2 regions of the Paenibacillus apis genome follow, and region 1 is predicted to be linked to the other one. Evidence: riboswitches for the same ligand, from Rfam matches in the RefSeq annotation. Region 1 holds a riboswitch; the other holds the start of a gene.
The links. Region 1 has a riboswitch for S-adenosylmethionine ahead of KI362_RS16035 (methionine ABC transporter ATP-binding protein). Riboswitches for the same ligand answer to the same signal wherever they lie in the genome.
Positions count from the first base shown of each region.

Region 1 (3,415 bases):
CTGCAGCGGATGGCCGCTCTGTAATGGCGAGTTCATACCCGAGCTCTCCGGCGGAGTTGGGATTGCCTTTTTCCATCGAGTAGCTGCGGCGCTGCTTTTTATACTGATGGCCCTGTTAGGGCATTGGGCCTTTTGGCGCCATCCCGGGAACCGGGAGATCCGACTCCTGGGTGTGGCGGCGACAGCGTTGACCGCAATTCAGGTGCTGACCGGCGCCTTCATCGTGCTTACGTTGGATAACCTGGAGGTGTATCTGTTTGCCTCACTTTCCCACATGCTTGCGATTGCAGGACTGTTCGGCGTGCTCTGTTATTTGAGTGTAAGAACCTGGCAGTTGAGCCGGTCGGGAAGCGGTAAGAAGCTGGAGGACACTTCCATTTCTTCCGTAGAGTCCGAAGCTGCCAATTCCCGTCGGGAAGCTTAACTACAGAATCAGAATGAGGAAAGGCCTTTTCGGGCAGTGATAAAGGTACCTTTCCTGAATGAATGGATCGAGTCAATTTTGATGATACCGGAGGAACCTATATGCTGCGAACTTTACTGGGCGAGCCGCCCAGAAAGAATGAAGGCTTGCTTGGAGAGACGATCGATGCAATGGCAGGCACCGCCAGGCTTCTGCGGAAAGAGATGGAGATTTCCAAAGATCCGACTCACGATTTTCGTAAGCTGGAAATCTGGGTGCTCGGTCTGATTACCTCGCTGGATGAGCTGGAGCAGTGCCTGTTTGCATCGGCCTTTTTCAGGGGAAAAGTCACGAATGCTTCCGTGGATGATATGGATCCCGCAGAGCGCGGTGATTATGCCCGACATGTATTTTTCTACAAGGATGGCTTTATCCGGGTCTTTGCGACCTTGGACAAGCTTGGGACCGTATTAAATGAATTGTTTGACCTGGAGACCTCCAAGGTGAAGGAGCACTTTTCTTATTTTACCGTGCTGCGTCAATTTAATTATAAGAAGACTCATTTGGATTTGGCCAGAGAGCTGGAGAAGATTAAGGACCAGTACAAGGATGCGCTTCGGGTATTGCGGGGGCGGCGGAATATGGAAATTCATTATATGAATTCTGAACTGAAGGATGATTTGTGGCAGCGGAATCAAGCGCTTCAAGGCAAGATCAAGCTGGAGGATCTGGACGAATATTTGCGGGATTTGGAGCAGGGACTTCACATGGTGACAGAAACCTTAAGGGCGGTGTTTACATACACAAATCAGCGCTGGAAGAAGCTTTCCCGAAAATAAAAATTTTTCCTTTGACATACGATGGAAAAGACCCTATACTCAAAATTAAGTTTCAAGTCTAATTCATAGTAAATTGATCAGTTAACTTCATATTTCTTATCGAGAGTGGCGGAGGGAAAGGCCCGATGAAGCCCAGCAACCGATTTGAGTCTGAATAGACGGGTTCTCCCGCTGTACAGCCGCAAATGCCATGGTGCTAAATCCTTCAAAACCTTAATGCAGGTTTTGGCAGATGAGAAGGCATTGTCTTTACGTAAAGAGAGCCCTCTGAATCTGTGGAGCTCTCTTTTTTATTTTTATCCTGTAGGATTGGGACATGCTATGAGATAGCGGGATCCCTGGAGGTGCGCGGTTTGATTGAACTTAAGCAAATAACGAAGATTTACGGTAATAAAAAGAAGCGGACAACCGCACTATCCGGATTGAACCTGAAGGTAGAGAAGGGTGAAATATTCGGAGTTATCGGACATTCGGGGGCAGGGAAGAGTACCTTGATCCGCTGCATCAATCTGCTGGAGCGGCCGAGCGAAGGCGAGGTCTGGGTTGGAGGCATCGAGCTTACCGGCCTGGGTAAAAGGGAACTGCAGCAGCAGCGCCGGAAAATCGGGATGATCTTCCAGCACTTTAATCTGTTATCCTCGGCAACGGTATATGATAATGTGGCTTTTCCGCTCACCCTGATCGGAACACCGAAGAATCAGATCCGCAAGAAGGTGGATGAGCTTCTCTCGCTTGTCGGCCTGGAGGATCACCGCAGCAAATATCCGGCCCAGTTATCGGGCGGTCAGAAGCAACGGGTGGGCATTGCCCGTGCGTTGGCTAGCGATCCTGATGTGCTGCTCTGTGATGAAGCGACTTCGGCGCTCGATCCGCAGACGACGGATTCCATCTTGAAGCTGCTGCTCGACATTAACAAACGTTTTGGGCTGACCATCCTGCTGATCACCCATGAGATGCATGTTATTCAGAGCATCTGTGATCGGGTTGCAGTGATTCATGAAGGCGGCATTGTAGAGGAAGGACCGGTTACGGAAGTGTTCCTTAAGCCGCAGCACACGGTCACCCGCGAGTTCATCAACCGCGATGCTTCCGGAGCGGAAGGGGAAGAAGGGCTTCGCTTAGCCGCTTCCGTTCCCCGGCCGACCTGGGCCAAGCTGGTGCGGATTACATTCCTTGGCGCGAAAACCTATGAATCGGTACTGTCACAAGTGGTCAGAGAGACCGGCGTTCATTTTGCAATCCTTCAAGGTACGATCTCCACGATCAAGGATGTCCCCTACGGCAAACTGACCGTTTCCTTCGAAGGGGACAGCGGGCAAGTGGAACAGACTCTTGCGCTTCTTAAGGAACGGGAGCTTGATGTGGAGGTGATCGGATAATGGATCAGCTGGATTTTTCAAAGATTGATTGGTCGGAAATGGCGACTGCCTCCGGAGATACCCTTCAAATGATGGGCTTTTCCACCTTGTTCACTTTCCTGATCGGGCTGCCGTTGGGGATTTTGCTCTATATTTTTTCAAAGTCTAATGCACCTGTACTCATCTGGATCTACCGGGTTCTGTCCTTCATTGTAAATATTGTGCGATCCGTACCGTTTATCATTCTGATCATAGCCTTGATCCCGTTTACCCGGATGATTATGGGCGTATCCTCCGGGGTGGAAGGCACGATACCGCCGCTCGTAATCGGTGCAGCTCCGTTCTTTGCCCGTCTGGTTGAGACAGCGCTGCGGGAGGTGGATCGCGGAGTCATCGAGGCATCCTATGCGATGGGGGCGTCAACGGCCCAGGTCGTCCGCAAGGTGCTGCTGCCGGAGTCTCTGCCAGGGTTAATCGCAGGCATGACGATTACGGCGGTCACACTCGTATCCTATACGGCCATGTCGGGCATGATTGGCGGCGGCGGTCTTGGCGATCTAGCGATTCGGTATGGTTATTACCGGTACGAGACGGAAGTTATGATTATCTCCGTATTTTTTATGGTCGTTCTGGTGCAGGTGCTGCAAATGCTGGGCGACCGGCTGGTCATTCATTTCACTCGGAAATAAGGAATCAAAACATATATAGAGTGAGTTCAAAAGATGACTTTTTGAACAACCTCATTAAAATCCTTATTCAAAAAACACTGGGAGGGTTACCTATTATGAAGAAATGGACATTTTCAATCTTGACGC
Region 1 covers NZ_BORS01000011.1:22,770-26,184, forward strand. Annotated here, with positions in the region: gene KI362_RS16025 (COX15/CtaA family protein) at 1-424, shown strand, start outside; gene KI362_RS16030 (Cthe_2314 family HEPN domain-containing protein) at 526-1,242, shown strand; SAM riboswitch class I at 1,336-1,481, shown strand; gene KI362_RS16035 (methionine ABC transporter ATP-binding protein) at 1,596-2,621, shown strand; gene KI362_RS16040 (methionine ABC transporter permease) at 2,621-3,289, shown strand; gene KI362_RS16045 (MetQ/NlpA family ABC transporter substrate-binding protein) at 3,385-3,415, shown strand, end outside.

Region 2 (3,415 bases), on a different contig from region 1:
AATGGATTGCGATGATGGCTTCTGCTGCTGGAGAGCGCCCCGGCCATTTTCCATTGGATTGGGTAGACAGACAGATTGATGATGAGGTCTATCGCGCCTGGGTATACAAGCAGAAGGAGGCCAAATTCCGCATGGAGACAGAAAGGATCACTGTGCGGCGCAAAATTATGGATGAGGCCGTCCGCGGCTCCAATTTGGAAGGGATTTGTACGGCGACAGGACTTCAGCGCAGAGAGCTGGTTGAATGGCTGGAAGTGCTTGAGAAGGACGGCTATTCCATGGACGAGATTATCGGGAAGGAACTGGAGGGCATGGCCGTAGAAGATATCCAAGCGGTGTGGGATACCTTCGAGGAGCTTGGCGATCAATTATTGAAGCCGGTGCTTCAACGGCTGTATACAGCCGAGGCGATTGAAGCCGCTGGACAAGAGACACTTTATGAACGTCTGCGGCTGATTCGCATGAGATTCCGGAGAGAAAGAAGCTATAACCGAAAGGCGGTATGATCGTCCGTATTTAAAAGAAAAGGACGGCCGTTAAGATACTGCCCGGAAGTATTCCAGGTCCGTATCTTAACGGCCGCCCCTGTAACAATTTACAGATTAATCTTTGATTTCAGATCCAATCGCGCTTCCGGAACAGATAGAACATTCCTGCCCCAAGCGCCAGCATTACGCCAAGCACAATGTAATAACTGTATTGCCCATGAAGCTCTGGCATATGATCAAAGTTCATCCCGTAGATCCCGGTAATCAGGGTCAGCGGAATGAAGATCGTTGTGATTGCTGTGAATACTCTCATGATTTCATTCGCTCGGTTCGCGATGGCGGCCTGATAGGCTTCACGCAAGTTGCCTACAAGCTCTCTGAAGGTATCGAAGTTTTCGGAGATCTTAACGGCATTTTCATAAATATCGCTGAAGTATTTTTGCAGCTGATCATCAATCAGCCGCAGGTCCTTTTTGTTCAGGATATTAATAACTTCCTTCTGTGGTCCCAGCACCTTCTTGAGCCATAAAATTTCGCTTCGAAGACCGATGATTTCATTCAAATGCGAGCGCTTCGTATGCATCAGAATGTCTTCTTCCAGGTTCTCAATCTTGACCTCGATCCGATCGCCTACGGTGAAATAGTTATCCACTACAAGGTCGGTTAAATAATACAAAAACCGGTCAGGCTCGCTGACCTCCTGCTCCCACAGAATCGGCTTGATCGCTCTAAGCTCATTGATCTTCTGCTTGGTCACGGTAATGATATAATGCCGCCCCAGAAACATGCTGAGCGCACGCAGGAAAATCTCTTCATCATCATAACGGATGCTGTTCACGACAATGAAATAATGATTATCATAGGTTTCAATCTTTGGCCGCTGTTCTTCTTCCGTCATACAGTCTTCGACTGCCAGATCGTGCAGAGAGAACAAAGGCTGAAGCACTTCAAGGTCTTCCACGTCCGCATCAATCCAGTAGAAGCCTTCCTCCGGTGCGGTTGTCGTTAACTCAACATTTTCAATAACTGTAAAAATACCCTTCATTACGTGCCGAATCTTCATTCGAACTCACTCCTTTATTCAGACCGTAACCGGCCTGTGTGCTCAGTGCTGCATGGGAGCATAGGAAAGAGAATGCGATTCGGGTAAGGGGGCGGGCCAGACACGCCAAAGCAGGTGTTTCTATAGTAACACCGGGAATAAAAAGAGCCCGCCGGCACACACCGTCGCCTGGCTATTCGCTTTCCTATGCAGTTGAAACTTCAGGACAATACTGTGGGGCCTCGGGTCGCCTTCCATTCTCGGATTCACCTCTTTATTTAGTGGTCGTAAATACTTGTCTAGTATAACGCCGGGATGGAAGTAGTTTCAACCAAAAAGATTCTGTGACACAGACTGAAAATGGCTTGTGAAAATTACTATTTCATGTATAATGAAAATCAGCATATCAAATTTTAAGTTTACAACTGAATATGAAGACGATTTTCTTATCAAGAGCAGGTGGAGGGACTAGCCCGATGAAACCCGGCAACCGGCGATACGTCGCACGGTGCTAATTCTTGCAGAACATGAAGTGCATACTTCGTGCTCTGAGAGATGAGAGAGGCGCATGTTTTATAAATGACGACCTTTCTCTATGCGAGTAAGGTTTTTTTATTATGCAAGTTGAGCTCACATTTCAAAAGGAGTGATTCAAATGCCGATTAAGGTGCCCGATCATTTACCGGCCAAAGACGTTCTGACAGGTGAAAATATATTTGTGATGGATGAGAGCCGCGCTTATCAACAAGACATCCGTCCTTTGCGGATTGCCATACTTAATTTGATGCCGACCAAGGAGACGACCGAAACCCAGATTTTGCGCCTTCTTGGGAACACGCCGCTTCAAGTTGAAATCGTCTTGCTTCATCCAAGCACCCATACCTCGAAGAACACCTCTGCCGATCATCTGCAAATGTTCTATAAAACCTTTGAGGAGATTAAGGACCATCGGTTTGACGGCATGATTATTACCGGTGCTCCGGTAGAGCAGCTCGAATTTGAAGAAGTAAACTACTGGAACGAGCTTAAGGATATCTTCGAATGGAGCAAGTCGCATGTGACCTCGACAATGCACATCTGTTGGGCTTCCCAAGCGGGATTGTATTACCACTATGGCGTCCGCAAGCAAGCCTTGCCGAAGAAATGCTTCGGAATTTTCCCTCACTGGGTGAACACCCCGCATGTGAAACTGCTTAGAGGCTTTGACGGTGTGTTCCAGGTTCCCCATTCCCGTCATACGGATGTGAACCGAGCGGATATCGAACGCCATTCCGAGCTGGAGATTCTTGCGGAATCGAAGGAAGCAGGTATTTACCTGGTGTCATCGAAAGACGGCAAGCAGATTTTCGTGACCGGCCACTCCGAATATGACCCGGACTCCTTAAAATGGGAATACGACAGGGACGTAGCCAAAGGAATGGAAATTGATCTGCCTGTAAATTACTACCCGAATGACGACCCGACTCAAACGCCGTTATCGACTTGGAGAGCACATGCTAACTTATTATTCTCCAACTGGCTGAACTACTATGTGTATCAAGAAACGCCCTATGATATTGATCAGAGTTCCGAGTTAATATACCATATTTAAAAAATATGCTGGAGGGAAGCAAAGTGGGAGAGAACAATTGGCGTATTGAAAGCAAGCTGGCTCAAATCGGCTCGATGGATGAGCCGGTAACGGGAGCCGTTAATTATCCGATTTATCAGGCAACAGCCTTTCGTCATCCGAAGCTGGGCCAAAGCACAGGATTCGATTATGCCCGTACCAAGAGTCCGACCCGGAGTATCCTGGAGGAGGCATCAGCTTCACTGGAAAGCGGGGATGCTGCATTTGCCTGCAGCTCCGGTATGGCAGCATTGCAAACGGTGTTTAGTCTGTTCT
Region 2 covers NZ_BORS01000007.1:177,383-180,797, reverse strand. Annotated here, with positions in the region: gene KI362_RS12075 (HRDC domain-containing protein) at 1-506, shown strand, start outside; gene corA (magnesium/cobalt transporter CorA) at 616-1,551, opposite strand; SAM riboswitch class I at 1,974-2,092, shown strand; gene metA (homoserine O-acetyltransferase MetA) at 2,186-3,121, shown strand; gene KI362_RS12060 (aminotransferase class I/II-fold pyridoxal phosphate-dependent enzyme) at 3,196-3,415, shown strand, end outside.
Region 2: another riboswitch for S-adenosylmethionine. It lies ahead of metA (homoserine O-acetyltransferase MetA); the one in region 1 lies ahead of KI362_RS16035 (methionine ABC transporter ATP-binding protein).